DNA from 2 places in the Priestia sp. 40 genome. Region 1 is predicted to be linked to the other one. Evidence: a T-box and tRNA genes for the amino acid it is inferred to sense, from the RefSeq annotation. Region 1 holds a T-box; the other holds one or more tRNA genes.
What was found. The T-box of region 1 lies ahead of ACO1DI_RS08040 (valine--tRNA ligase). A T-box ahead of a tRNA ligase gene usually reads a tRNA of that ligase, here a tRNA-Val.

Region 1 (15,752 bases):
ACCAAAAAACATTGATTGCTTTTTCATAGTAACCTCCAGGTGTTTCAAAACAGAAAACGTGATAAAACGCTGCTTTTTTGATACAATTTATTACGGAATAACAGTTAATATCTTAACACATGTTTTCAAAGACTGTTCACATTTTTTTTTCGAATGACTTATAGAACATGTTATAATAGTTAGAGATAAGGCGAAGCTTACATCTGTGTAATGCCCGCCGTTTTTTACGAATAGTAGAATGAAGAACGCCGGATTTTACGGGCAGTTATCTCACTGTAGCTCTTTGGAAATTTAGGGGTTACTGCCCGTCAAATTCGGATAAATAAGCACATTTCAATTATAGGGGGTATGTACAAATGCATATTATAGCAGTCGGCTTAAACTTTCGAACAGCCCCTGTTGAAATAAGAGAAAAGCTTAGTTTTAATGAGCAAGAACTAGCATCTGCCATGAAAACGTTAAGCGGCCAAAAAAGTATTTTGGAAAACATCATTGTTTCAACATGCAATCGTACGGAAATTTATGCTGTTGTTGATCAATTACACACGGGCCGTTATTATGTAAAAGCATTTTTAGCTGAATGGTTCGGAATAGATAAAGAAGAGTTTTCGCCTTATTTAACCATCTATGAAAATGATGGAGCCATCGAACATTTATACCGAGTAGCATGTGGATTAGATTCAATGGTGATTGGTGAAACACAAATTCTTGGACAAGTGCGTTCAAGCTTTTTGCTTGCTCAAGAAGAAGAAACAATTGGAACGGTTTTTAATCAGCTGTTTAAACAAGCGGTGACATTAGCCAAAAAAGCACATCATGAAACAGAAATTGGTGCGAATGCAGTTTCTGTCAGCTATGCAGCCGTAGAGCTTGCTAAAAAGATTTTTGGAGACTTATCATCCAAACATGTGTTGATTCTTGGTGCAGGGAAAATGGGTCAGCTTGCCGTACAGAATTTATATGGCAGCGGAGCTAAAAAAGTAACGGTAGTGAATCGAACATTTGAAAAGGCACAAGAGCTAGCAAATCGTTTTTCTGGAGAAGCCAAACCATTTGCTGATCTTCAACAGGCTTTAAGCGAAGCAGATATCTTAATTAGTTCAACAGGAGCTAATGACTATGTAGTAACGAAACAAATGATGAGTGAAGCCGAGCGTACGCGTAAAGGTCGCCCATTGTTTATGGTAGACATCGCCGTTCCGCGTGACTTAGATCCAGCACTAGATGAGCTAGAAACGGTCTTTTTATACGATATCGACGATTTGAACGGGATTGTAGAATCCAACTTGCAAGAGCGTCAAAAAGCTGCGGATGAAATTGAAATTATGCTTGAAGCTGAAATTGTTGCTTTCAAGTCATGGCTTGGTACGTTAGGCGTTGTGCCTGTTATTTCTGCACTTCGTCAAAAAGCACTTACGATTCAAGCTGAAACGATGAAAAGCATTGATCGTAAGCTCCCAGATTTATCTGATCGTGAGCGCAAAGTTTTAAATAAACATACAAAGAGTATAATTAATCAACTTCTTCGCGATCCAATTTTACACGCGAAAGAATTGGCTGGAGAGAAACATGCTGAAGAGTCTTTAGAGCTGTTCATGAAGATTTTTAATATTGAACAGGAAGTTGCTTTACAAAAAGAAAAAGAAGAGCAGCTTCATCCATCGATTACGTCTCATTCAGTAGCTTATCAGTCTTAAGTGAGGATTGAATAATGGTTGATATGGAATTAACCAGAATCTATGAATTGATTGTGATTTTATACGCGGTGAGCGTTTTATTATATTTTATTGATTTTGTACAAAATAACCGGAAGGCAAACTCGATAGCCTTCTGGTTACTTTCTATTGTGTGGGTTTTGCAAACAGCCTTTTTAATTTTAAGAATGTTTGAGACGGGAAGGTTTCCTATTCTTACCGTTTCTGAAGGGCTGTATTTTTACGCGTGGGTGTTAATTACTCTTTCACTTGTGATTAATCGCCTGTTCCGCGTTGATTTTATGGTGTTTTTTACAAATGTGATTGGTTTCTTAATTATGGCTATTCATACGTTTGCTCCACTTGAAACATACACTGCTGTCCAGTCGGAGCGCCTTGTGTCAGAATTATTAATCATCCATATTACCATGGCTATTTTATCTTACGGCGCTTTTTCAGTCTCTTTTGTTTTTTCCGCTCTGTATCTTGTTCAGTATAATTTATTGAAAAAGAAGAAATGGGGCAAGCGCTTGCTAAGAATTGAAGATTTAACAAAGCTAGATTACATGTCCTATGTATTGATTTTAATTGGTGTACCGCTGTTATTGCTTTCGTTAATCTTAGGAATCATATGGGCTTATATTAAATACGTAGATTTTCATTGGTACGATACAAAAGTGTTAGGTTCATTTTTAATGTTTGTTGCATACAGCGCTTACTTGTATGCTAGACTGCGTAGAGGTATTCAAGGAAAGGCAATCGCGATGTGGAATATTGGATTGTTCTTAGTCTTACTTATTAATTTCTTTTTATTTGGCAGTTTATCGAATTTTCACTTTTGGGGTTCGTAATTAGGAGGACAACATGCGAAAAATTATTGTCGGCTCTCGTCGAAGCAAACTTGCGTTAACACAGACCAAGTGGGTCATTGAACAGTTAAAAAAACAAGGTCTTCCTTTTGAATTTGAAATTAAAGAAATGGTGACAAAAGGGGATCAAATTTTAAATGTAACGCTGTCCAAAGTAGGCGGTAAAGGTCTTTTTGTAAAAGAAATTGAACAAGCCATGTTAGATAAAGAAATTGATATGGCCGTTCATAGTATGAAAGATATGCCGGCTGTTTTGCCAGAAGGATTAACGATTGGATGTATTCCTTTACGAGAAGATCATCGTGATGCGCTTATCTCAAAAAATGGTGAGCGATTTGAGGAGCTACCAAGCGGTGCTGTGATTGGGACAAGCAGCTTGCGTCGAGGGGCACAGCTTCTATCTATGCGTTCAGATATCGAAATTAAATGGATTCGAGGAAATATCGACACACGCCTAGAGAAATTAAAAAATGAGGATTACGATGCGATTATCTTGGCTGCTGCAGGGTTATCTCGTATGGGCTGGTCGAAAGATACGGTCACTCAGTACCTAGAGCCGGAAATAAGCATTCCCGCCGTAGGACAAGGAGCTTTAGCTATCGAATGCCGAGAAAATGACCATGAATTATTATCGCTTCTTCAAACTCTAAATCATGATGAAACGGCTCGTGCTGTTAGAGCTGAACGCGTATTTTTAAAAGAGATGGAAGGCGGATGCCAAGTGCCGATTGCGGGTTATGGTCGTATATTGGACGGCGGAAACATTGAGCTAACGTCGCTAGTCGCGTCTCCTGATGGCAAAACGATTTACAAAGAGCACATTACGGGAAAAGACCCCGTTGCTATCGGTTCAGAAGCTGCTGAGCGCTTAACATCTCAAGGAGCTAAGCTTTTAATTGATCGTGTAAAAGAGGAGCTGGACAAATAATGAGTCATGAGGCTCCTCTTTTTTTGAAAAAAGTTTTGATTACAAGAGAAGCGAAGCAGGCTCATTCATTTGCAGCACAGATTAAAAAGCTTGGAGGCATACCTTTAAGCTTACCAGTCCTCACGTTCGCACGTTCTAACAATGAAAAAGAAGTGGAAAATGTCCTGCTGTCGATTGACGGTTTTGATTGGATTGTTTTTACAAGTCAAAACGGCATTTCTTTTTTCTTTGAATGGCTAAAAGAGTTAAATATCAGCTGGAGTGCTTTAAAAAGATTAAAAGTGGCTGCGGTTGGAGAAAAAACCGCAAAATTGCTAGAAAAACACGATGTTAACGTACAGCTTGTTCCAAAAGAATACGTTGCAGAATCACTTCTTGAGTCGTTAAAAGCAAATGTGTCACATCACGAGCGAGTTCTCCTTGTACGAGGACAATTAGCCCGCTCTGTTTTAAAAGATGGGTTAAAAGAGTGTGAGGTAACGGATTTAGTTGTATATCAGACCATTCGAAATCAAGACTCTGAAGGCTTGGTTAAGCAACATTTAGAAACAGGAATTGATGCCATTACTTTTACAAGTTCTTCTACAGTGAGATTTTTTGTCGAGTCAGTTAAAGATATTCCGAATTGGCTTGAGCTTATAAATAGAACCAAAGTTGTTTGCATCGGTCCTATTACGAGTCAGACAGCGAACGAATATGGAATTAAGCATCTTGTTCCTAACACATACACAATAAATGGTATGATAGATATGTTGGTTAGTTGTTTTGAATAATAAAGGAGGATTTTAACATGAAAGATTTACAATTTACACGTCATCGTCGTCTTCGTAATTCTGTAAATATGCGTGCACTTGTACGTGAAACACATTTACATCCTGAAGACTTTATATATCCTATTTTTATTGTAGAAGGTGAACAAAAAAGAAATGCTGTAAAATCAATGCCAGGTGTGGATCAAATTTCTTTAGACTACTTGAATGATGAAATCCAAGAGTTAGTCGATTTAGGAATCAAGTCAGCTATGGTATTTGGTGTTCCAGCTGAAAAAGATGCGGTCGGCTCACAGGCATACCATGACCACGGAATTGTCCAAAAAGGTATTCGTCAAATTAAAGAAAATTTTCCAGACTTTGTTGTTATCGCAGATACATGCTTGTGTCAATACACAGATCATGGCCACTGTGGTGTAATTGAAGACGGAAAAATCTTAAACGATCCTAGCCTTGACTTATTAGCGCGTACAGCAGTTAGTCAAGCTAAAGCAGGAGCGGATATTATTGCGCCTTCAAACATGATGGACGGTTTCGTGGCAGCTATTCGCCATGGTCTAGATGAAGCTGGATTTGAAGATGTGCCTGTGATGTCTTATGCTGTTAAATATGCATCTGCTTTTTACGGACCATTCCGCGATGCAGCGCATTCTTCTCCTCAATTTGGAGACCGTAAAACATATCAAATGGACCCAGCCAATCGCTTAGAAGCACTTCGAGAAGCGGAATCTGATGTCGAAGAAGGAGCAGATTTCTTAATTGTAAAACCAGCTCTATCTTATTTAGACATTATGCGCGATGTGAAAAATACGTTTAATTTACCGGTAGTGGCTTATAATGTGAGCGGTGAATATTCAATGATTAAAGCGGCAGCTCAAAACGGCTGGGTAAATGAAAAAGAGATTGTTCTTGAAAAATTAATTAGCATGAAGCGTGCAGGAGCGGATTTAATTGTAACGTATCATGCTAAAGACGCAGCACGCTGGTTATCTGACAAGTAATTAAGGAGGCTTATACATGAGAAGTTATGAAAAGTCAAAAGCAGCTTTTTTAGAAGCGCAGCAATTAATGCCGGGTGGAGTAAACAGTCCTGTTCGTGCATTTAAATCAGTAGATATGGATCCTATTTTTATGGAACGAGGAAAAGGCGCTACGATTTACGATATTGACGGCAACAAATATATTGACTACGTCTTATCATGGGGACCTTTAATTCACGGACATTCCAACGATCAAGTAGTTGAAGCAGTAAAGAAAGTAACGGAATCTGGTACAAGCTTTGGTGCACCAACATTAATTGAAAATGAGCTTGCTAAGGTTGTGATTGAGCGCGTTCCTTCAATCGAAATCGTCCGTATGGTGAGTTCAGGTACGGAAGCAACGATGAGCGCACTGCGTTTAGCACGTGGCTATACGGGTCGTAACAAAATTTTAAAATTTGAAGGTTGTTACCATGGACACGGTGACTCTCTTCTCATTAAAGCTGGCTCAGGCGTTGCAACGTTAGGCCTACCAGATAGCCCGGGAGTGCCTGAAGGAATCGCTAAAAATACGATTACAGTGCCGTACAATGATTTAGAAAGCGTACAATATGCTTTTAAAGAATTCGGAGATGACATTGCCGGAGTAATCGTTGAACCGGTAGCAGGAAATATGGGTGTGGTACCACCTCAGCCAGGTTTCTTACAAGGGCTTCGTGATATCACATCAGAATATGGGTCACTGCTCATTTTTGATGAAGTAATGACAGGGTTCCGCGTAGCGTACAACTGTGCACAGGGCTACTATAACATTACGCCTGACTTAACTTGCTTAGGAAAAGTAATCGGTGGTGGTTTACCAGTAGGTGCTTACGGTGGTAAAGCTGAAATTATGGAGCGAGTTGCACCAAGCGGCCCGATTTATCAAGCAGGTACATTATCAGGTAATCCGCTTGCGATGACAGCTGGATACGAGACGTTAACGCAGCTGACACCTCAATCCTACGATGAGTTCATTCGTAAAGCAGATCGATTAGAAGAAGGATTGATGGCAGCAGCTGAAAAATATGATGTGCCGTTTACGGTAAACCGAGCTGGTTCAATGATCGGTTTCTTCTTTACCAACGAACAGGTAATAAATTACGAAACAGCGAAAACATCGAATTTAGATTATTTTGCAGCTTACTATCGTGAAATGGCTAATGAAGGCGTGTTTTTACCTCCTTCTCAATTCGAAGGAATGTTTCTATCAACTTCTCATACAGATGCAGACATTGAACATACAATTGCAGCAGCTGAAAAAGCTTTTTCGAAGTTACGTGGATAAACAGCTAAATGAGATTGGTTTTTATATCAAAGCTTACGGAGGATTCCGTAAGCTTTTTTAGTTTTCAAGACATATTTTAATTTATTTGTTCATACATCTTTAATGACCGCGCTATTACCTGGCGGGTGTTGGAAGGGGGAGAACAATTTGTCGCAGGATAATTTATCATGTCTGCGTTTTTCCGTAGAAGAATCAGTATGGTTTCAAAAAGGACAGGAAGTCTCACAACTTTTGTCTATCTCCTTAGAGCCTCAAGTATCTATTCAAGAATATGACCAATATGTGTCTATTCGAGGAGCATTACAATTAACAGGTGAATACGAAACGTACGAGGGAGAGCACTCGTTACGCGAATATACAAATGAGAATCAAGTGCAATCTATCTCTGTCCGTGAAGACGGAACGGCTGAATTATCACATCAATTTCCTGTTGATATTACCATTCCTAAAAATCGTATTCAAAGTATTGAAGATGTATATGTATCTATTGATTTATTTGATTATGAATTACCAGGCACAAATCAGCTGCAGCTAATGGCTGACTTGTCCATCACAGGATTGTACGGGGAACAGCATGAAGAACGAGAAGAAGAGGAAGAGTTTGCGGAAGAACAGCACATCGTCTCCTATGAAGAAGTGGACGATGCTGAAGAGGTATATACTGAAAACTTTGCTCAAGAAGAAGAGGAACAAGAGGAGCAAGAGTTTGACGTAAGCTATCGTGAAGCTCCCGCACTTTTAGAGGCAGAGGCTATTGAAGAAGATCATTCAGAAGAGCCTCCTAGTTATTTTTCATCTGTATTCAAAAAAGAATCTCGTGCTGAGCCGGTCGTGGAATATGAAGAGGAAGCATATGAACCATTTGAAGTCGAAGTGAAAAAAGAGGCGCAAATCGAGGAAGAAAGAGAAGACAATGTGATTGAGCTCTTTCAGCTTCGTCAAGAGCACGAAAGCTTCGAAGAATCGCAAGCTAGTGAATTGAATACGTATGCTGACGTTCAGCAAGAGACTGAGCAGGAAGAAGCTGAGCAAGAAGAGGAAAAGATTATTGTTGAATTTCGGAAAGAAGAAAATGAAAGCGGCCGAAATGAAAACGCCCTTTATTTAACAAAGCTCTTTTCGCGGGAAGAAGAAGCTTTTTCAACGTGGAAGCTCTGTATTGTTCAAGACGGAGATTCGCTTGATACGATAGCAAACCGCTATAATACGAATGTACAAAACATTTTACGAGTGAATAATTTAGGAGATGAATATGAGCTGGAGGAAGGAAGCATCTTAAATATTCCCGTTCGTTAAAGTCGGAAAGAAAACAGTTTTGACGCATATAATGTCTTAACTGTTTTCTTTATTTTTTACGAGGAAGGAGAATATAGATGCAGCGGACAGTAGCAGACTACAAAGTATTGTTAAAAGAATATGACTTAGATGTTGACTTTATCGAAGACTACGGAAAAGTAAAAAAAGTCTATACAAAAACTGGCGTATTTGCGCTTAAAGAAATGGCGAATCATCAAGAGCGAAATCAGAACTTCATTCAAAAGCTGCAGAACGTGTATCAAAAAGGGTGGATGGGCTTTGTCCCTATTTATCAAACGAAGCGTTCTCAGCCTATTGTTTCAGATGAAAGCGGCTCGTATTACTTAATGCCGTGGCTCCCAAATAATCCAACCGAAGAGCGTGATATTCGATATCATAAATTATTTCAAGAGCTTGCTAAGCTTCACGGCGCTTCGGCGCAGGAAGTAGAAGTGAAAAAAGAAGATATAGAAAATCATTATACATCGATGAAAGAAACGTGGGAAAAACGTCAGGAAGAGCTGAAGCAGTATGTAGTAGAATGCGAGAAGAAAGTGTATATGTCCCCGTTTGAATTGCATTACTGTACATTTTATTATGAAATGACAAGAGCGCTTGAGTTTGGTTTTGGAAAGCTCGATCAGTGGAACGATGAAATGGAAGAAAAGGAAAAGATCCGGCTGGTTACGTCTCATGGAAAGCTATCGGCTAAACATTTTATCTATGACGAACGGGGAAATGGTTTTTTTATTAATTTTGAACATGCAAAAGATGCTTCACCGATTTATGATTTGGTCTCATTTTATTTCCGTACTCTTCGCACGTACCCAGTAACGACCTATGACAGCTATGAGTGGTTTAGTACGTATGAAAAACATTTTGCTCTCAGAGAAGAGGAAAGACTGCTTTTGCACAGTTATTTAGCGTTTCCAGAACCCTTGTATCAGTGTATCGTTCAATATAGGCAGCATAAAGAAAGTAAAACGGAGCTTGAACATATGCAGTCATTTATTCGAGCATACTGGCTAACAAAAAACATTGAACAGCTCAATATTAAAATATTTGAAGTAGATCAGCAAAAAAAAATGGCAGCGGAAGCAGCTGCACAAGCCCAAGCGAACGAATAGCGCTTGGGTTTTTAAATCCAGTCCGAATATAAAGCAACCGCTAGTATGGCAAGTAGTGCCAACAACAGTACATCAAAGGTTGTAGGGAAAAATAGTGTACGTATACCTTGAAAAATTGTTAAAGGAACAATAAACTGTCCACAAGCCGCTCCTGCTGTTTTGAGCCATCGCTGCAGCTGATACGAATTTACATTTATTCGTTTCTTCATTTGTACATGCCCCTTTCAATCCACGTGCCCAGGTTAAAGTCAGTATATGAAAAAAGAAAGAAATGGTGCCATTTTTTTGAGCGGACTCTTCATTTTATTTCCAAAATTAGCGAGTGAATGAAAAAATAAAGAGCAGAACAAAAAAATTATGAATATAATCGTAAAAAAGTGGAGAAGATTATTGACGATTCAACATTTTTTCATATAGTATAATTAAGAGAAATTCATACATAAATACAGTGAATAGGAAGAGTACGGGATGTTCGTCTTTCAGAGAGAGAAATCAGCTGCTGTGAGATTTCTTAAGAATGTGCACTCGGAAGGTCGCCTATGAGTAGCTTTTTTGAACAGCTGCATAGCTCAGTAGAAAAAGCCGGTTAATCAACCGTTATGAAATGAAGTGTATAGGCTTATCAAACGGGATACGTCTATAAAAAAAGGTGGTACCGCGAAATCAACTCCTTTCGTCCTTTTATTAGGAAAGGAGTTTTTTTATGTTTATAAAAGCTTTACACAGTTTCTAAAGACTGAAACTTTATATTATGGAGGTATACATTATGTCTGAAAAAGAAGTGACTCTTCCAACGAAGTATGATCCAAAAGCCGTTGAAGAAAATCGTTATCAGTATTGGTTAGACGGGAAGTTTTTTGAAGCAACAAATGACCCTGAAAAAGAGCCATACACAATTGTAATTCCACCCCCAAACGTAACGGGCAAGCTGCATTTAGGCCACGCTTGGGATACAACGTTACAAGATATTTTAACGCGTATGAAGCGCATGCAAGGCTATGATGTTCTATGGCTTCCTGGTATGGACCATGCGGGAATTGCAACGCAGGCAAAAGTAGAAGAAAAGCTTCGCAGCGAAGGGAAAAGCCGCTACGATCTAGGCCGCGAAAACTTTGTAGCTGAAACGTGGAAATGGAAAGAAGAATATGCAAGCTTTATTCGCCAGCAGTGGTCGAAGCTAGGACTTGGCTTGGACTATTCACGGGAGCGCTTCACGCTTGATGAAGGTCTTTCTAAAGCAGTGCGTGAAGTATTCGTAACGCTTTACAAAAAAGGGTTAATCTATCGCGGAGAATATATTATTAACTGGGATCCAGCTACAAAAACAGCTCTTTCAGACATCGAGGTTATTTACAAAGATGTACAAGGTGCGTTTTATCATATGCGCTATCCGTTGGCAGATGGTTCTGGACATATTGAAATCGCAACAACTCGTCCTGAAACAATGCTAGGAGATACGGCTGTAGCTGTTCACCCTGAAGATGATCGCTATAAGCACTTAATCGGCAAAAAGGTTGTCCTTCCGATTGTAGGTCGTGAAATTCCAATCGTAGGTGATGATTATGTAGATATGGAATTCGGTTCTGGTGCGGTAAAAATTACGCCTGCTCATGACCCGAACGATTTTGAAATTGGAAACCGTCATAATTTAGAGCGTATTTTAGTGATGAATCAAGACGGTACGATGAATGACAAAGCAGGTAAATATGAAGGAATGGATCGTTTTGCTTGTCGTAAGCAAATTGTTAAAGACCTTCAAGAAGACGGCGTATTGTTCAACATTGAAGACCATATGCATTCAGTAGGTCACAGTGAACGAAGCGGTGCCGTTGTTGAACCTTATTTATCAACTCAGTGGTTTGTAAAAATGCAGCCGTTAGCAGATAAAGCAGTAGATCTTCAAAAACAAGAAGAAAAAGTAAACTTTGTGCCTGATCGTTTTGAAAAAACATATTTACACTGGATGGAAAATATTCGCGACTGGTGTATTTCGCGTCAGCTTTGGTGGGGGCACCGCATTCCAGCTTGGTACCATAAAGAAACTGGAGAAGTATACGTAGATCATGAGGCTCCAGCAGATATCGAAAACTGGGAACAAGATTCAGATGTATTAGACACATGGTTCAGTTCAGCGCTATGGCCATTCTCAACAATGGGCTGGCCCGATGTGGATGCAGCTGATTTCAAACGCTACTACCCAACAAACGTGCTTGTAACAGGCTACGATATTATTTTCTTCTGGGTATCTCGTATGATTTTCCAAGGTCTTGAATTTACGGGTAAACGTCCGTTTGATGATGTACTCATTCACGGTCTTGTACGAGATGCTGAAGGTCGTAAAATGAGTAAATCACTTGGTAACGGTGTAGATCCAATGGAAGTAATCGAGAAATACGGTGCGGATTCTCTTCGCTACTTCTTATCTACAGGAAGCTCACCAGGACAAGATTTACGCTTCAGCTTTGAAAAAGTCGAAGCGACGTGGAACTTTGCAAATAAAATTTGGAATGCTTCTCGTTTTGCATTAATGAACATGGACGGCATCACATTTGAAGAACTTGATTTATCAGGTGAAAAATCTGTTGCTGATAAATGGATCTTAACGCGCCTAAATGAGACGATTGAGCATGTGACAAAATTAGCTGACAAATATGAATTCGGTGAAGTTGGACGCATTCTTTATAACTTTATTTGGGATGATTTCTGCGATTGGTATATTGAAATGGCTAAACTTCCTCTTTACGGAGAAGATGAAGCAGCTAAAAAGACAACTCGCTCCATTTTAGCTTATGTACTTGATAATACAATGCGACTTTTACATCCATTCATGCCGTTTATTACCGAAGAAATTTGGCAAAGCTTGCCGCATGAAGGCGAATCGATTACAGTAGCTAAATGGCCGGAAGTACGCCCTGAGCTTTCTGATAAAGAAGCTGCTAACGATATGCGTTTACTTGTAGATATTATCCGCGCTGTTCGTAACATTCGTGCTGAAGTGAACACGCCGATGAGCAAACAAGTAAAATTATTTATCAAAGCTAAAGATGAAAATATTCAAAGCCAGCTTGAAAAGAACCGTGCGTATGTAGAACGTTTCTGTAATCCAAGTGAGCTTGTGATTTCAACGGATGTTTCATTAGATGAAAAAGCGATGACTGCTGTGGTAACAGGTGCAGAATTAATTTTACCTCTTGAAGGTTTAATTAATATCGAAGAAGAAATCGCGCGTTTAGAAAAAGAATACGACAAGTTAAACAAAGAAGTAGAACGTGTACAAAAGAAATTAAACAACCAAGGCTTTATTGCAAAAGCGCCTGCTAAAGTAGTAGAAGAAGAGCGTGCAAAAGAGCAGGATTATGTTGAAAAACGTGAAGCTGTTCAGTCTCGTATTGCTGAATTACGCGGATAATCAATGGGTTAATGAATGAACAGAAAAGCGTGGCTTGTATAGCGACGCTTTTTCTTTACATAATAATAGCGATGGAAAAGAAAGGTGAATAAAAGATGATAACGACATATGAAGAAGCGCTTGATTGGATTCATAACAGACTTCGATTTGGAATCAAGCCGGGATTAGAACGAATGGAATGGATGCTAGAGCAGCTTGATTTTCCGCAGCAAAATATAAATGCTATTCATGTTGCTGGGACGAATGGTAAAGGTTCTACCGTTTCTTATTTACGAAACATGTTAGAAGAAGCGGGGTATAAAGTTGGAACGTTTACTTCTCCTTATATCGAAACATTTAATGAGCGGATCAGTGTGAATGGACAGCCTATTTCAAATGAAGCAATGACCGCTCTTGTTCAGGAAGTAAAGCCTGTAGTGGAGCGACTAGAACATACGGATTTAGGGTCAGCAACGGAATTTGAAGTGATTACAATCATGGCTTTTCTTTATTTCGGCTATCATGATTCAGTTGACTATGTTGTGTTTGAAACAGGTCTTGGGGGACGATATGATTCAACAAACGTTGTGAATCCTATGGTGAGTATTGTTACAAACATTGGATTTGATCACATGGCGATACTAGGTGATACGGTAGAAGAAATTGCAGCAGAAAAAGCGGGGATTATTAAAAAAGAAGTTCCTATTATTACTGGTGCAGAGCAAGTAAAGGCGCTTGACGTCATTACAGAAGAGGCAAATTCGAAGCAGGCTTCGTTATTTGTGTTAGGAAAAGAATTTAAAATTGAAAACTATGAGCCCTTAGCAAATGGAGAAGGCTTTACGTTAAAAACGCCGTATGGTACATTTGAACACTTGCAATTAAATATGCTTGGCTATCATCAAGTTAAAAATGCAGCTTTGGCTGTGATGGCCGTTTGTTATTTAAAAGAAAAGAAAAAGCTTTCTATCTCCAATGAGCAAATGATAAAAGGAATTCAGCATACAAAGTGGAATGGCCGCTTTGAGATAGTAAATGAGCATCCTTTAACGATTATTGATGGCGCTCATAATGCAGAAGGCATTGATAGCTTGTTATCTACTTTACGCCTTCATTATGAAGATCGAAACATTCATTTAGTTTTCAGCTGTTTAAATGATAAAAGCGCAGATCGAATGGTCCAAGAACTTGAAACAATCGCTGCAAGTATTACATTTACGTCGTTTGACTTTCCTCGTGCTCGTCCGGCTCAAGAGCTTTATGAGATGAGTACTCATCATAATAAGCATATGGACGAGGAGTGGAAAAAAGCAATTGCTTACGTAAAGGAAAAGGCGACAGGTGAACAAGACATGGTCGTGATTACAGGGTCTCTGTATTTTATATCAGAAGTAAGGGCTTTTCTTCTCAAATGAGCAGAAGCAGCAAGTGAAATCTTGCTGCTTTTAACATAATGTAAGGAAGGGATACGGATAATAAGGAAGCACTAAGTTCAAAGTATTGTCACTTTCGCCCCCTAGGTAAGTGATATATAATAAACATGTACATCACTAAATAAGGAGATTGTTAACATGAGTAAGAATAATGAAAAAATTGTACCGAAAAGCAATAAAAACTTTACCGGTATTATTCTTACCTTTTCAGTGATAGCGAATGTTATTATTTTACTGCTATTCTTTTCGAATATTGGCTATCAAGGAAAAGTAAGTTTTGATTTGACTATCTTTCCACGGTTAAATGCTATTTTGAATAGTTTTACATTTATTTTTTTAGTTGCAGCGTTGATTTCAATTTTTAGGAAAAATATCAATGCTCATAAAGGTTTTATTTTAGCAGCATTCACTTCCACACTGCTCTTTTTAGTTTCATATTTAACGTTCCACTACATTTCCACAGAAACAGCTACGTTCGGTGGAGAAGGAATCGTTCGTCCCATTTACTTCTTCATTTTGATCACACACAGTTTCCTAGCAGCGATTATTGTTCCGCTGGCACTGTTTGCACTTGTGTGGGGCTGGACAATGCAAGTTGAAAAACATAAAAAAATTGTGCGATGGACAATGCCAATCTGGCTTTATGTAAGCCTTACAGGTGTAATTGTCTACTTATTTATGGCTCCTTACTATTAAAAGACGTCTGCTTTTGCAGACGTTTTTTTATGCTGTTTTTGTTTTTTAATGGTATAATCCTTATTACCTATAAAAAGGATGTTTTAAGGAAGGAGGCATACAAAATATGACTTTTATGGGTATTATGATTCAGTTTATTAATAAAGGAGCTGTTTGATACTAATCAATAAAGGAGAGATATTGAAATGAATAAACTGTCAACGAGGAATAAAGGAATTTCTCTAATGAACGTGATCATACTGGTTATCATAATAGGTCTTCTAGCAGCTTTTCTCATTCCGTTTATTGGCAACTATTTAAAGGAAAAAGATACATTCCTTCACTCAAAAGAACATCTACAATTAGTAAACAAGACGCCTGATATGGAAGAAATAGTATGAGTTTAATTTATCTCTATGCATTTGTTTCAGGTATCACGTTAGGTTCATTTTATAACGTAGCAGGCCTTAGAATCCCTCAGAAAAAATCTATTTTATCTCCAAGATCTCATTGTCCACACTGTTTATACGTTCTTTCTCCACAACAATTAATTCCCATAGTCTCCTACATCAAAAATGCAGGAAAATGTAGTATGTGTCGCAAAAAAATCTCCTTCATCTACCCATTCATAGAATTTTCGACAGGAAGTTTATTTGTATATGCTGTTTTTAGATTGAATACGACGTTAGAACTGATTGTCATATTAACCTTTGTTTCTTTTTTAACAATTATAGTTGTCTCAGATATAGCCTATATGATTGTCCCAAATAAGGTGCTGCTTTTCTTTTTGCCTATCTTTCTTCTTGAGCGTCTTTTCATTCCATTAACTTCGTGGAGTGATTCCTTAATGGGAGGAGGAATCGCATTTTTTCTCCTCTTTCTAATCGCATTTCTCAGCGGAGGAGGCCTTGGAGAAGGAGATATTAAATTGTATGGTTTGATTGGTATTGTGCTTGGAGTAAAGCTTGTTTTGCTATCGCTTTTTTTAGCTATATTAATAGGCGGAACCGTTAGTATAGGAGCGTTATTAATGAAAAAGGCAAAGGTAGGTGTACCAATTCCTTTCGTTCCTTTTATTTTTATAGGGACAATCGCTGCTTATTTTCATGGAAACGAATTGATAGATTGGTATGTTAGCAACTATTTTTATTGACCTTCAAGTCTTCGACAAATTTGAAATTTCTGTAACTAAATAGCGAAAACCTTTTGTAACAAGACGACAAATGTCTTGTTATTTTTTTTTCTTCTATGATAGCATGGAAAAA
Region 2 (15,752 bases), on a different contig from region 1:
GAGATAAAGGAGCACATATCCCGGCACTGGCTAGGGCTATTGTGGCTGCTGGGTGGTTTGGAATTAATACATGGATTGGAACGGAAGCAATTGATACGCTGCTAAGCGCTTCGTTTTCGTCTTGGAATGGGTTAGCAGGTCATACAGCCATTGTATTTGCTCTCTTTTGGCTTTTAAATGTAGGAGTGGCATATAAAGGACCGCAAGCAATTAAAGTATTAGGAGCAATTGCTGCTCCGGTTATTGGTATTTCAGCTATTATTCTTTTTATATGGGCTTATACAAACTCAGGAGGGTGGGGCCCCATTTTATCTACGCCTTCTAAATTTACATCAACCGGAGAATTTCTAGCCGTATTTTTCCCAGCTTTAACGGGAGTTATTGCATTTTGGGCGACGCTCGCTTTGAACATTCCTGATTTTTGTCGATATGCTAGAAGTCAGAAATCTCAAATGGTTGCGCAAACCTTCTCTTTGCCATTGACGATGAGTATTTTTTCATTTATTGGAATTGCTGTTACCTCAGCAACAATCGTTATATTTGGAGAGGCTATTTGGGATCCAGTGGCGTTAGTAGCTAAATTCCCTCCGTTTATCATTTTCTTAGGAACAATCGTTATCGTGCTTTCTTCTTTAACGATTAATGTGGGAGCAAATATTGTTGCGCCAGCCCGTGCAATTGAGAATCTGAATCCAAAGAAAATCACGTTTGCGATGGGGGCGCTAGTTACCGGTATTTTTGCTATTTTACTTCAGCCATGGTACATCATGTCTAATTTCGGGAACTATATTTTCGGCTGGCTTGGAACATACGGAGCGCTGCTTGGCCCTATAGACGGCATCGCCATTGCTGACTACTGGCTTGTAAGAAGGAGACAGATGGCATTAAAGGATTTATATGAGGTAAACGGTCGCTACAGTTATTCAACAGGTTTTAATAAAAACGGGATTTATGCATTAGTAATTGGCGTGGCCATACCCGTTTTAGGCTTACTCATTCCTGGACTGCGCTTTTTATGGGATAATGCCTGGACATTTGGTCTATTCATTTCTATCATCGCTTACACGTATCTCATGAGAGGAGATAAAAGTGTATTAGCGCCGGGGGAATATGAAGAAATAACGTTAAAAACAAGCGAAAAAACGATTATCGATAGTCAAACGGCTGATCCAACCATCACCAAATAAATAAGGTTAATCCAATCATTAACATGATTGGATTTTTTTATATGTTAAAACGCTATGGAAGAAAATTGATAAAATTTTTTTGAGTTTTTTTATTGATTTAAGAATTTTTTTTTCATATAATTTAAGTAATAAAAAAATGAAATCGTTTTCTAAATTAATTAATGTAAACGATTTCGATAATTTGAACTTATTTTTTAAAATTTACAGGGTGTAGAGCTTTTTTGCTACATAGAGAAAGCGTTTACTTAAAGGGAAGGTGGAAAGCAAGATGGATGCATACTTATTAGCTATTACAGTTGCCGCAATTGTTATTGTTATTGTAGGTGTTTCAGTTTTTAAATGGCATGCGTTTATTAGTTTAACGGTTGCAAGTTTGTTTTTAGCAATTGCTTCTGGGTTATCAATGGATAAAATTGTTGCCGCTTACGAAACGGGAGTGGGCGGTGTTTTAGGCCACTTAGTAGGAATTTTAGCACTGGGAACAATTTTAGGTAAGCTGATGGCCGATTCAGGTGCTGGCATGCAGGTAGCGGATTATTTCGTAAGAATATTCGGTGTGAAAAGACTGCCATGGGCAATGCTAGTAGCAGGTTTCATTATTGGTATTCCTGTTTTCTTCGAAGTAGGAATTTTAATCTTACTGCCTTTAGTTATTTCGATTCATAAAACAACAAAACAAAATATATTATTGATTGCTCTGCCAGTTATTGCAGGATTATCAATTGTTCACGGTCTCGTTCCTCCTCATCCAGGAGCGATGGCAGCTATTAGTATTTACGGAGCAAATACGGGGAAAGTGCTTTTATACGCGTTAATCATTTCTATTCCAGCCGCAGTTATCGCTGGCCCCGTTTTTGCAAAATGGGTTAACAAACGAGTAATTCCAGAAGGAGAGCCTGATTTAATTCGTATCACGACAACATCTAAAGATCTTCCTGGTACAGGAGTTTCATTCTTTGTTATTTTACTTCCTGTTTTATTAATGGTCTTAGCAGCTATAGCACCTGTTATTAACGGATTGCCAAGCGGCGTAGTGAAGTTTGTAGAATTAATAGGAAGTCCATTAATTGCACTTTTAATTGCTTGTTTTGCAGCGTTTTACCTGCTTGGAAAACGTCAAGGTATGACAAAAGATGTTATTAAAAAACTAACGGAAGAATGTTTGCTTCCTGTAGGATCTATTGTTTTAATTATTGGTGCAGGCGGCGGCTTCAAACAAGTATTAATCGATAGCGGAGTCGGTACAACGATTGGTCAAATGTCTGAACATCTGTCTCTATCACCACTTGTACTTGCATTTTTAATCGCCGGTTTGATCCGTATCGCTACAGGTTCAGCAACAGTTGCATTAACAACGGCAGCTGGTATTGTCTCACCAATCATTGAGCACATGTCCGGTGTTAACTTAGAACTTCTTGTTATCGTTACGGGTGCGGGTTCGTTAATGTTCTCTCATGTGAATGATGCAGGCTTCTGGATGGTGAAAGAATATTTAGGGTTAACAGTGAAAGAAACGTTCAAAACATGGACCGTTCTGGAAACGCTTCTATCCTTTATTGCTTTTGCAGGAGCACTTATTCTAAATGCAATTATTTAAAAGTAAGACTCTTTTACTCTATGTAAAAGAGTCTTATTTTTTTATGAAAGAAAAGAATTTACAAGAAAAATAATCAAAATATTTTATTTATTCTTTAAATTATGGCAGAATAGAAATAGGAGAATAATAGCTTCTAAGAAGGGAATGACAGAGAGTGAGTAATCAACTAGTATTTTTCACAAACTTTTCAGAAGGAAAATTAGATTCAGACGTTTCTTGGTATTGTCCACCAGCTCAATTTCAAATTGATACGGAAACGAATCGATTAGTGATTAAAACAGACGCTAAAACAGATTTTTGGCAGCGTACTCATTATGGCTTTGAAGCGGACAATGGACACTTTCTTTACCGTGAAGTAGAAGGCGACTTTGAAATCATGACAAAGGTGCATACATATCCAGTTAATCGCTACGATCAGGCAGGTCTCATGATTCGTGTATCAAAAGATACGTGGATCAAAACGTCAGTTGAATACAATCCCGATGGTCCTAACCAATTAGGAGCAGTCGTAACCAACCATGGCTTCTCAGATTGGTCCAGTCAAAATTTTACTCAAAACAAATCGGCGCTTTATTTTAAAATTCAGCGCAAAAACGATGATTGCACCGTTTGTTATTCAAGTGATGGAGATTCTTGGACTCAGCTCCGACTCGCTCACTTATTGAACTCAACCAAAGAACCTGTTCAAGTTGGCATTTACGCTTGTAGTCCTCAAGGAGAAGGATATGAAGCCCAATTTGATTTTATAAAAGTAGAAAAAATGTAAATAAAAACCACGATTTAGCCACAGCTAAATTGTGGTTTTTATTTAGAAAGCGCATTATCTAAAGGCTGTGTGGCAGAAGGAGATGTCGGTTGATTGTGTAAAGCAATCTTTTGCTTGAAATAGCTAATGACAAAACCTGTAATCGCAATGGACATAACCGAAAAAATTCCTTTTGAAAGGCCAATTGAATACATGCTCGACAGCACGACAAGGAAATCAAATGAAAAATTCACTTTTCCAGGATCCCAACCGAATTTTCGCTGCGCGAATAATGCTAAAATATTAGCACCCCCAAGAGAAGCTCCGTTCATAAATAAAATGGATAAGCCAAGGCCGGCAATTAGTCCGCCCGTAACAGCACCCATCAGGCTGGGAAGGGTAAAAGAAGGAAGTAAGTGATCGAGTGAAGTGAGAAGCGATAGCAACGACACTGATCCTATAGTTGTGGCGGTAAATTTCCATCCCATTTGAAAGAAGGAAAAGAGATAAAAAGGAATATTAATGAGAAAAAAGATCACCGCAAACGATAAGGGAAGGGCATATGACAAGCTAAGAGACAGACCAGCTGTTCCCCCCGTCACTACGTGAGAGTGCCGCAAGATAAGAACACCAATACTCGCAATCGTACATCCAAGAATAATCCATAAAACTTTTTTCATAAATAAACCCCTTTGTTTGTTTTTTCGGAATTTTCATTTTCAATCATCTACTTTAATGATAGGATATTAAATAAAGAAAACACATGTATAAATGAAGGAAATAATGATTGTTCTGTTATCAACTTGAATAAAGATTTTATTTATTATATTCATTTTGAAAGGAAAGGTTTGTATGGATCAAATCGATGCACAATTATTATCTATTTTGCAAAGGGACGGGCGTATGACGATTAGTGATTTATCAAAAAAGCTGGCTCTTAGCCGTCCGAGCGTATCAGAAAGACTGCAGCGTCTTCAGGAACGAGGAGTGATCCAACGTTTCAGCGCTACGGTGTCTCCGAAAGCTTTAGGAAGAGATACACAGCTGTTTATTCAAGTAAGCGAATTAAAAAGAAAACCAGAGGAATTTGAAGACTTTATTGAGCGAAATGAAGACGTGCTTGAATGTCATCGCGTAACAGGACCGGTTTCTTACTTTATCAAAGCAGCCGTATCTGGAATGGATGGACTTCGAATGCTAGTGGATGAACTGATTCCTTATGGAAATGTGAATACCTCAATTATTTTAAAGTCGCCTGTAGAAAACAGAATGATTACCCCTATACAAAAACCGACCCCATAAGAGGCCGGTTTTTTGTGTAAGGACATATTAATAAAATCCTTTAATAATATAAAAATGATTTTGTAAAATATCAGTTATTTCTTCTTCTGAAACGTTTCTTTTCGTCTTTTTTTCGCCATCTGTTACAGTTAACGTTTCACCAGAGAGGGTAATGCGCCCTGTAGGGGTTGCGATCGTAACAAGGCGTTTGTGTACAAACGGAGAATCGGCTGACGTTTGATTGAACTCACACATAGGAGTAAAGTCGGTCAGTTTCTTAGGAAGCGTAGACACGCGGTACAGCGTTTTCCATACATCATCTTCCCATCGCTGCAAATCATACGTATGCTCAACAACGTTTGTCATGCGGTAAGAGCCGCTTACATCTCTTACTACTTCGCCATTTAAAGGCATTGGTTTGCGAACAGAATCTCCAAATCCAACGTCTACGATGTAAGACTGATTTTCAACCCTCACAAGGTTTGTAGCGTGACTTCCTTCAATTGTCCACGTGCCGTCGGGTTTTTTGACGGTAGCTGAAACGTAAGAGACTTCATATCCGCTTTCTTTTAACAGCCAGCCAAATAGCCCGTTTAATTCGTAGCAAAATCCTCCACGCAAATTTATAACTACTTTTTGAAAAATCCTCTCTAAATCAATGATAATAGGAGTTTGAGACAAAACGTCTAAGTTCTCAAAAGGAATATGAAGCATGTGCTTGTTCTGTAAAGCAGCTAAGTTTTCATAGGTTGGGCTATCCGGTTTCTTAGCTAAAAACCGACTAAAGTAATAATTAATATTCATCAAATACACCTCTTAGTGAATCATTTCTCTCTGTCTTTAGCAGAATGTTCATGTAACAGCGCTTTTTCGATTGTCTCTTTGGAAGCGAATCCTTTTAATCTTAGCTTTTTGTTCTTTAATGACTTCTCTTAAAGGCTTAGTTACTAGAAAACATAGTGGACAGACAAAATCAAAATAAAATTCAATATGCGCTTTCATCCCATCACGCTCCTTTATGGCATGTTTTTATTTTATCAAAAGTAAAGACGATCCTTCCAACTTGGGAACTGTGGAAAAATAGTTGACAAAATTGGATAACTCTTTCTATAATATAGTCAATACATATTACGAGCGATTAGTTCAGTGGGAGAATACATCCTTGACAGGGATGGGGTCGGGGGTTCGAATCCCTCATCGCTCATACCAAAGCCGTTTTCTTATTAATAAGAGAGCGGCTTTTTCACTTTCTTCATTGGTTTAGGAAGAATGCCACATTGTAAATCGTAATCATTACGTTTATAATAATTAAAACTAAATAAGTAAAACTATGATTTGTTTTAAAGTTGAAGGGTGGAGTGACCATGAATGAAAAGATGATGGAGGTTTTTGCAAGAGATATAATTGCTTCTCTTCCTTTTAACAAGCGAATGCTGTATCAATTCATTGAGGGAGTCGAAGATCGTTTAGCGCAAAAAGCTGAGACGAAAGAACATTTTTTAACACTTCTTAAACAGCAGTCTCCTCACCACCAAGCAGCTGAACGTTTTGGGATGAGCATTTACGAAACGGTTGCTTTAATGCACGAGGTTGAAGACGAAATTAGTGAAAAGTTAGAAAAGAAATTAGATAGATACAAGTGGATAGATTGCACAGATTATGCTACATATTCAAAACAAACTCTTAACAGTGCGCGCTATTATCTTATTATTTCTTAGTTAGTTTACTGATTTTGTATATTGTAGGTGTATGAACTGAAAATAAGTTGGACTTTAAAAATGAGTGTATATTCAAAAGCGGCTGATGTGATTTGAAATTTTGAGCGCGTATAGAAGAATTAAAGTATAATGAAACATAGTGCATCAGGTCATGATAAAGATAATCACTAATTTAAAATAAATGAGGGTACAAAATGAATCAAAGAAGTTTTAGTCAATACGGTCTTAGTGACAAGGTAGCTAAGGCACTTTCTAGCCTGCAATACAATCATCCTACGGAAGTACAAAGCAAGGTGCTTCCCATCGCGCTAGAAGAAAGAGATGTTGTCGTGAAGTCTCAAACAGGAAGTGGAAAAACGGCTTCCTTCGGCATTCCACTGTGTGAATTAGTTAATTGGGAAGAAAATAAGCCTCAGGCCTTAGTGTTAACGCCTACACGAGAGCTGGCTGCACAGGTAAAAGAAGATATTACCAATATCGGCCGTTTTAAGAGAATTAAAGCAGCAGCTGTCTATGGAAAATCACCATTTGCCAAGCAAAAAGTAGAATTAAAGCAAAAAACACATATTGTCGTGGGAACGCCTGGACGAGTGCTTGATCATATAGAAAAAGAAACGCTTGCATTAGAGAAAATTCGTTATTTGGTTATTGATGAAGCAGATGAAATGCTAAATATGGGTTTTATTGATCAAGTGGAAGCAATTATTCAACATCTTCCTAGTGAGCGTGTAACGATGCTTTTCTCGGCTACGCTTCCTGAAGATATTGAAGAGCTGTCTCGCAAATATATGAAGAAGCCGGTTGATGTTGAAATCAAAGCGAACGGATTAACAACAAGCACGATTGACCATTCTGTTATAACAGTAGAAAATGAACGTAAGTTTGAACTGCTGAAAGACGTAACTACAGTAGAAAACCCGGACAGCTGCATCATTTTTTGCCGCACACAAGAGCAGGTAAATACGCTGTTAGACGATTTAGATGATTTTGGGTATCCTTGTGATAAAATTCATGGGGCAATGGTACAAGAAGACCGTTTTGAGGTTATGAATGATTTCAAAAAAGGTAAATTCCGCTATTTAGTGGCAACAGATGTAGCTGCACGAGGAATTGATATTGATAATATCACACACGTTATTAACTACGACCTTCCGTTAGAAAAAGAAAGCTACGTTCACCGTACAGGAAGAACGGGACGTGCCGGTAAAAAAGGGAAGGCTATCACATTTGTAACGCCTTATGAAGAGAGAATGCTATCGGAAATTGAAGAATATATCGGTTTTTCAATTCCAACATCTACTCCTCCTTCTAAAGAAGAAGTACAGCAGGCAGCATTCGCTTTTACTGAAAAAATCAATGAACGTCCAGAAGTTAAAAAAGATAAAAGTGAGTCATTAAATAAAGACATTATGAAGCTGTATTTTAACGGAGGAAAGAAAAAGAAAATTCGAGCGGTTGATTTTGTGGGAACAATTGCGAAATTAGACGGAGTAACCGCAGACGATATTGGAATTATTACGATCCAAGAAAATGTCTCTTATGTAGAGATTTTGAATGGAAAAGGTCCAAAAGTGTTACAAGCAATGAAAAACAAAACGATTAAAGGAAAGAAATTAAAAGTTCATAAAGCGATTAAATAGCAGAAGGAAGTCCATCTTTTTAAAGGTGGGCTTTATTTATACAGCCAATAAAGGAGTTGAGAGTATGAAGTACATAAAAGAAGCGTGTGTAGAAGGGTATGAGCAGGCAAAAAAAGCGGAAAAGCTAGGAGCAGACCGCATTGAATTATGTGACAATCTCAGTCAAGGAGGCACTACGCCAAGTTACGGCACCATTCAATATGCAAGCGAACATCTTGATACAGATATCAACGTGATTATTCGCCCGAGAAGCGGCAACTTTGTATATTCGGGAGCAGAATTTCAAATTATGAAAAAAGACGTTAAAGCATGTAAAAACCTTGGAGTAAATGGAGTAGTATTCGGCATATTAACAGAAGAAAGTGAAATCGACTACGGACGTACTAAAGAGTTAATAACAGAAGCTCGTCCTTTAAGCGTTACGTTTCATATGGCATTTGATGAGATTAAAGATAAATACAAAGCAATTGATATACTTAGTGAATTGGGAGCAGACCGTATTTTGACCAAAGGAGGGAAAGGATCTGCTTTGCAAAATTTGCATATGATCCGAGAATTGATCACATATGCTAATGACCGTATTATTATTTTGCCCGGCGGAGGAATTCATGAAGGCGACGCAGAGCGGGTTATGAAAGAAACAAAAGCAGCTGAATTACACGGAACAAAAATTGTAGGAGATTTATCGGATTAAATAAAAAGAGGCTGGGACAAAAATATTTTAGTCAAAGTGAAAAACGAACCACTAATCAACATGTTTGATTGATGGTTCGTTTTTTTGTGATGGTAAATATAGTTTTATGTGTTTCGTTCCTTCTAGCAGTTGATTGGAGGGCAAGGCGAAGACTCCTGCGGGAACAGCGGAACAGATGAGACCCCGCAGGAGCACAAGCGACGAGGAGGCTCAGCGGCCGCCCGCGGAAAGCGAAGCCTTGCACGGAAATCAACTGCGGTGTAATAAGCAGTCCAGCTCATCTATCTCACTTGTTCGTCTTTAGATTGGATTCATTTAGTTATGTCTCAACCGCGTTTATTTTGATGTATTTTCTTTGCCTGCTAAGCCGCTCGTCATTTTGGTACGCTGAAAGAAAAAAGAACCTACGACGAGTACAGCAATTAAAAGAGTTAAGAAGAACTGAGAACGTAATGAATCAATAAATGCCATGGCTATAAAAATACTAGTGATGGCAAGGATTGTAGCGTAAGTTAAGTAAGGAAATAACCACATTTTAATTTTTAATGCTTCGGGATTTTCTTTTTCATATTTTTTTCTCATTTTAATCTGTGAAAATGCAATAACCAGATAGACAAGAAGTGCTACGCCACCTGATGCATTTACCAAGAATAAAAAGATTTTGTCCGGTGAAATGTAGTTAAAGATGACGCTGATGTACGAGATAACTGTACACGCTAATATCGCGCTAACCGGTACGCCTTTTTTATTTAACTTTGAAAAGCTTTTTGGCGCATCACCATTTTGAGACATGGAAAACAGCATACGAGAACTTGTATATAGACCAGAATTCAGACAGGAAAGAACAGCTGTTAAAATAATAAAGTTCATAATTTGAGCTGCAGCAGGTATATTCACTAATTCAAGGATAGATACAAATGGACTTTTCATTAGGCTTGATGAATTCCAAGGAAGAACGGTTACTAAAATAAAAATAGATCCTAAATAGAAAAACAAAATGCGATAAATAACGGTATTGGTCGCGATGGTAATGGCTTTTTCAGGCTGAGAAGATTCACCTGCTGCGGTTGCGACAATTTCTGTTCCCATAAAGGAGAACATCACAAGGGCAATGCCTAAAAATACAGAACTAATTCCATTCGGTAAAAAGCCGCCTTTGTGCAAAAGGTTGGAAGTGCCGGGAGAATCGATTCCTGGAATGAATCCACAAATAATAGCTATACCTAAAAGTAAAAAAAGAACGATACTGACGACTTTAATGAGGGAAAACCAATATTCAAATTCTCCGAAAGATTTAACAGAGTACAGATTGGTCATTGTTAATAAAAAAGTAAGAGCCAGGCTTACTCCCCAAGATGGCAAAAACGGGAACCAGTATTGAATAATATTTGCACCTGCAATGGCTTCAACAGCAATAACGATAACCCAGAAAAACCAGTATAGCCAGCCAATTGTGTAGCCGGCCCAAGGGCCTAATGCCTCTTTTGCATAAGTGGAAAAAGAACCGCTGGAAGGATTTGCAGTAGACATTTCGCCAAGCATTCGCATGACTAAAATAACGAGCAAACCAGCAAATGCGTACGAAAAAATAGAGCCAGGTCCAGCGGTGTTAATAAGTGATCCGCTTCCGATAAACAATCCAGCCCCAATAATTCCTCCAAGAGAAATCATTGTGATATGCCGGATCTTTAACTCTTTTTTTAACTGTGGCTGTGGATGGCTGTTCATTTGTGACCTCCTATATAACCTGAATTTTTAGTTAATATGGAGAATTATAGTATGTTATAAGGTGCAAGGACAGGATATTGTCAGAAGTTCTTTCATGTAAAAAAACCGGATATGAATTGTTGCATCCATATCTGGCTTACTCTGACACAGACATTCATTATGCGTATAAAGTACCTGATTAGCGTCTTTTCCCTTTCTTATAGTAAGCAATGTAGATGAATTTCTCATGAATGGTAGCTGAAAATAAGCTGAATGATTGTTTTAGATGCGTTAATCAAAAGAGGTATATATTTAATTAAAAGATAATATGAAATAAGATTCAAACTCTCTGTAAAGCGCTAAATGCGGGTTTTCCTTTCTGAAAACGGGTATATATAGTAGTAAGAAGTTTATTTTTTTCCTAAGTATAAAAGAAAGATGCGCAATAGAAACAGGAGGTTATAAATTATGAAACATGTTGAAGTAGTAGAAAACGGAGCGAATATTAACGAAGCAGTTAATCAATTTACAGATAAAGGTTTTGAGAAAAATGAAGTATACGTTTTTACCTATGACAAGGAAAATTCTAAAAATTTAACAGAAGTAACGGATACAAATATTATTCGACTGTCTGAAGAAGGTCCTTTACATTCAGCAGCGAGTTTATTTTTAACAAGAGAAGATGAGCTTCGAACAAAAATGGCTTCACTAGGCTTATCAAAAGACGAAACTAAAAAATATGAAGAAGAGTTAAAGAAAGGTAGTGCGATTGTAGTGGCTGCTACGGGAGAAAGAAAAGACGTTTAGTTTTGATAGATAGGTGCTGGTGCATCTATCTTTTTTCTGTTTTTCCAATATATGATTGATAAAACTAATGGCATTAGTTAAAATAAAAACTAATGGCATTAGTTTTTATTTTGATAATAGGGGATGAGGAAATGAGAATAGTTTGTGAGAAAATGTTGTATCAATTGACGTTTTTGCCTCGCTTTTTTCCAGTGAATTGCTATTTAGTCGAAGAGAAAGACAGTCTTACATTAATTGATGCAGCTCTTCCTTACAGCGCGTCAGGTATTTTGAAAGCTGCAGATCAAATTGGAAAACCGATTACTCGCATTGTTTTTACACATACTCATGAAGATCACATCGGAGCGATTGATAATTTGAAGAAAAGTTTGCCGAATGCTTCTGTTTATATGTCGCAAAGAGATTATCGATTATTTTCAGGAGATTTCATACTGAATTCTGAAGAACCTCAAAACCCAATCCGTGGAGGAATACCAAAACCAGGAAAGATTTCAACTAAAATTGATCATTTCATCGAAGAAGAGTCTTATATAGGCTCACTTGCTCCTATTTTTACACCTGGACATACACCTGGGTCTATGTCATTTTTAGACCAGAGAACGAACGCATTAATTGCCGGAGATTCTTTCCAAGTGCGGGGAGGAGTTGCGGTATCAGGTCAGTTAAAACCGCTGTTTCCGTTTCCTGCCTTTGGAACGTGGAGCAAAGAGCTAGCGCTTAAAAGTGCAGAAAAGTTATATGAATTAAATCCGTCACTTCTTGCTGTTGGACACGGAAGAATTATTTCTCAGCCGCTAAAATTGATGGAAAAAGCAATACAACAAGCAAAAATAAAAATAGAGAAAAGGGGATGAAGGGATGTCGCCACGACAAGGACTAGATTTCAAAAAGGTGATTCAAACAGGTGAAAATTTAGCCAATCGTGAAGGATTTTATGCTGTTACAATTGCTTCATTAGCCAAAGAATTAAATGTTCGTCCACCGTCTTTATATAACCATATAAAAGGGTTAGAAGAGCTGCGCAAAGAACTGGCTTTAAGTGGACTGCAGCAGCTACACTATCTTCTAAAAAGTGCTGTTGAACATGCTTCTGCAGAAGACGCTGTTTATCAGCTAAGTAAAGCGTACGTTTCATTTGTAAGAAAGTCTCCCGGAATATACGAAGCAACGGCAACGGTAGCACCAAGGATACAGGATGAGGAAGTACAAAAAGCATCTGATAACATCGTGTTTTTAGTGCTGGAGGTGTTGAAACCGTATCATCTTCCGGAAAATGAAGCCCTTCATGCTGTTAGAAGTCTTCGCAGCATTTTACATGGGTTTTCTTCTTTGGAGCAAAAAGGGGGATTTGGGATGCCGTTAAGTACTGATGAGACACTAGATTTTTTAATTCGTACGTTCGTATTGGGGTTACACCGGTATGAACAGACCCCATAAATTTCATTAATGCCACTAAGCCTAACGCTTTAGTGGAAATTGAAAAAAAACAGAAAGAATGATAGATTACAAATAAAGACATTTATTCCTATTGTTTTAGGGTTGTTACTGATGAAGCAGGCAAAACCTAAGCTGCAAGGACAGAAAAGATAGTTTCTGTTTGTTGCTGTTTAGGTATTTTTTGCTTTTGTTTAAAATAACCAGCCCTTTTAATTTATGTTATAAAGGGGAAATCTTCTGAGAATGGAGAGAAACAAACATGCTTAATTCAAGAATGATCGTCATATTAAGAGAACTAATGTCCGTACAGTCTACATTATCAACCGTTACGAGTGAATATTTAGCAACAGTAAATCAGGTATCTTCTCGAACTATTCGAACGGATATAAAACAGTTAGATGACATTTTGTCTCAGTACGGGGCCAAAATTAAATCAGCTAGAGGGACAGGATATGAGCTTAGCGTTTTAGATGAAAAACAATTTCATCAGCTATTAAAAGAACTTTCGGCTAATCAATTATTTGATTCAACTTCTATTCCAACCGTTCCTGATGACCGTGTGCATTATTTAATTAAAAGACTGCTGCTAGCAGACGAATATTTGAAGCTCGAAGATTTAGCAGACGAGTTGTATATTAGCAAATCAACGGTTCAAAATGATTTAAGAGATGTTAAAAAACAGCTGTGTAAGTATGATGTTCTTTTAGAAAAACGTCCTAACTACGGCTTGAAAGCTAAAGGGGACGAAATGAAAATGAGGTTTTGTATTTCTGAGTACATATTTAACCGAAAAGATAAAGAAGTAGATATGGTATACAATGAAATATCCATCCTGCCGCAAGAATCAATCTTAACGATTAAAGCCCACATTTTAAATCAAATAAAACGATATAATATTATGGTTTCAGATATTGGATTAAACAATTTAATCATTCATTTAGCAATAGCTTGTAAGCGAATACAAGAAGAAAATTTTATCTCATTGTATTCAGAAGACTTGCTTGAAATTATGGAGCATAAAGAATATGAAGTAGCAGCTGAAATTGTGAGGGAAATTGAAAAGGCATTCAAGATTCGTTTTCCGAAATCAGAAACAGCGTATATTGCCATTCATTTGTTAGGTACAAAAATGCTCAACAGTAGCAATCATGAAGACAAAGAAGTGAAGCAGTTTATTGCCGCAGATATTTATGAATTAACAGCGGCTATATTAGAAGCAATTGAAAAAGAGCTTCATTTAGGAATTAGTCAAGATTCAGAGCTGATTCTTGGTATGAGCTTACATTTGAAACCGGCTATCAACCGCTATAAATATGGAATGAATTTGCGAAACCCGATGCTTGAAGGAATTAAGAGTCATTACCCTCTTGCTTTTGAAGCTGGAATTATTGCTGGGAAGGTTTTAAAAAATCGCCTTGAAATTGACATGCATGAAACGGAAATTGGCTATTTAGCTTTACATATTGGAGGGGCCATTGAACGTCGGAAAATTATCAATCAGCCTAAGCGCTGTTTGATTGTATGTGCATCGGGAGTAGGGAGTGCCAAGCTATTATCATATAAGCTGCAGGCTACGTTTGGATTAAATCTTACTATTTTAGGAACAACTCAGTATTATAAGCTTCACCAAATGTCGCTGCACTCTTTAGATTTTATTGTTAGTACCATTCCAATTCCAGAGGATCTTCCTGTTCCTGTAGTACAAGTAAGCACAATTCTAGGAAACAATGATTTTAAAAAAATTGAATGTTTAATGAAGAATAAACCGCAGTCTTCGTTAGAATACACGAAAAAAGAATTAGTATATTTACAGCAAGAATTTCAAACGAGAGAAGAAGTACTTCATTTTTTAGGAGAGAAATTAACTCATCTAGGACTAGTTCCTTCTCAATTTATAGAATCTGTTTTTGAAAGAGAAGCTGCATCACCAACAAGTTTTGGCAATCTCGTTGCGATTCCTCATCCTATGGTTCCTCAAACGGATACGACGTTTTGGGCCATTTGCACGTTGAAAAAACCGATTATGTGGGAAGGAAACCTCGTACAATTTATTTGCCTTTTAAGTGTAAAAGCGAATAATCAAGGCGATTTGCAGAAGATGTACAGTTTGTTAGTCCGCGTTGTGGATGATAAGCAGGTCGTGCAGCGCTTAGTAAAGTGCAAGGATTATGAGGAATTTATCGAGGTGTTTATGAAAAATATTAGATAAAAAAAGAAGTCTGAGAGAGGGACTTCTTTTTTTATCTGAATGTTCAAACATAATTTTTCCGTTAGTAGCGGAAAAAGGTTGTGTATAAATGTAAGCGCTTTTATTTTAAGATAAAACTATCAACAAAACAGATAGCAAAATAAAAAAACGGGGGAATGACAAATGAATATTCTATTATGTTGTGCAGCTGGAATGTCTACAAGTTTACTAGTAACAAAAATGGAAAAAAGTGCTCAGGACCAAAGTACGGAGTATAAAATTTGGGCGGTTCCTGGTGACTCTGTTCGCAACCATATTGATCAAGCAGATGTACTTTTATTAGGACCTCAAGTGCGCTACTTGCTGCCGCAGCTTAAGAAGCTAGGTGAAGAAAAAGGAGTGCCAGTTGACGTTATAAATCCTGTTCACTACGGAACGTGTAATGGAGAACAAGTGTTAAAATTTGCAGTTCAACTAGTTTCAAAATAGGAGTGTGGACTACATGAGCAAATTTAATAGTATGCTTGAAAGCAAAGTAATGCCTATCGCCGGAAAAATGGCGGGTCAACGCCATTTACAAGCACTTCGAGACGGTATTGTTCTGACAATGCCGCTCATTATTATCGGTTCAGTATTTTTAATACTGTCGAATTTACCGATACCAGGTTACAACGACTTTATGGCAGGGATTTTCGGAAAAGAATGGGCAACAAAAATGGCCTATCCAGTTGGAGCTACATTCGATATTATG

Region 2: it has a tRNA-Val gene. The T-box ahead of ACO1DI_RS08040 (valine--tRNA ligase) is inferred to sense a tRNA for this amino acid. The anticodon was not compared.

The regions. Positions count from the first base shown of each region.
Region 1 covers NZ_JBMPZA010000005.1:1,331,766-1,347,517, reverse strand. The annotation lists gene ACO1DI_RS08090 (LiaF transmembrane domain-containing protein) at 1-27, opposite strand, end outside; gene hemA (glutamyl-tRNA reductase) at 357-1,697, shown strand; gene ACO1DI_RS08080 (cytochrome C assembly family protein) at 1,712-2,545, shown strand; gene hemC (hydroxymethylbilane synthase) at 2,559-3,491, shown strand; gene ACO1DI_RS08070 (uroporphyrinogen-III synthase) at 3,491-4,264, shown strand; gene hemB (porphobilinogen synthase) at 4,282-5,262, shown strand; gene hemL (glutamate-1-semialdehyde 2,1-aminomutase) at 5,279-6,568, shown strand; gene spoVID (stage VI sporulation protein D) at 6,716-7,864, shown strand; gene ysxE (spore coat protein YsxE) at 7,942-8,991, shown strand; gene ACO1DI_RS08045 (hypothetical protein) at 9,003-9,200, opposite strand; T-box leader at 9,431-9,675, shown strand; gene ACO1DI_RS08040 (valine--tRNA ligase) at 9,758-12,400, shown strand; gene ACO1DI_RS08035 (bifunctional folylpolyglutamate synthase/dihydrofolate synthase) at 12,496-13,794, shown strand; gene ACO1DI_RS08030 (DUF420 domain-containing protein) at 13,951-14,508, shown strand; gene ACO1DI_RS08025 (hypothetical protein) at 14,694-14,888, shown strand; partial or broken gene ACO1DI_RS08020 (prepilin peptidase) at 14,885-15,100, shown strand; gene ACO1DI_RS08015 (prepilin peptidase) at 15,161-15,640, shown strand.
Region 2 covers NZ_JBMPZA010000015.1:189,485-205,236, reverse strand. The annotation lists gene ACO1DI_RS15910 (NCS1 family nucleobase:cation symporter-1) at 1-1,187, shown strand, start outside; gene ACO1DI_RS15905 (gluconate:H+ symporter) at 1,456-2,784, shown strand; gene ACO1DI_RS15900 (DUF1349 domain-containing protein) at 2,939-3,550, shown strand; gene ACO1DI_RS15895 (YitT family protein) at 3,589-4,209, opposite strand; gene ACO1DI_RS15890 (Lrp/AsnC family transcriptional regulator) at 4,382-4,831, shown strand; gene ACO1DI_RS15885 (arylamine N-acetyltransferase family protein) at 4,859-5,614, opposite strand; gene ACO1DI_RS15880 (DsbA family protein) at 5,663-5,812, opposite strand; tRNA gene ACO1DI_RS15875 (tRNA-Val) at 5,943-6,014, shown strand; gene ACO1DI_RS15870 (hypothetical protein) at 6,175-6,528, shown strand; gene ACO1DI_RS15865 (DEAD/DEAH box helicase) at 6,723-8,168, shown strand; gene ACO1DI_RS15860 (copper homeostasis protein CutC) at 8,233-8,862, shown strand; gene ACO1DI_RS15855 (hypothetical protein) at 8,992-9,126, shown strand; gene ACO1DI_RS15850 (amino acid permease) at 9,199-10,590, opposite strand; gene ACO1DI_RS15845 (general stress protein) at 11,038-11,376, shown strand; gene ACO1DI_RS15840 (MBL fold metallo-hydrolase) at 11,508-12,230, shown strand; gene ACO1DI_RS15835 (TetR/AcrR family transcriptional regulator) at 12,235-12,813, shown strand; gene ACO1DI_RS15830 (BglG family transcription antiterminator) at 13,073-15,022, shown strand; gene ACO1DI_RS15825 (PTS sugar transporter subunit IIB) at 15,185-15,490, shown strand; gene celB (PTS cellobiose transporter subunit IIC) at 15,504-15,752, shown strand, end outside.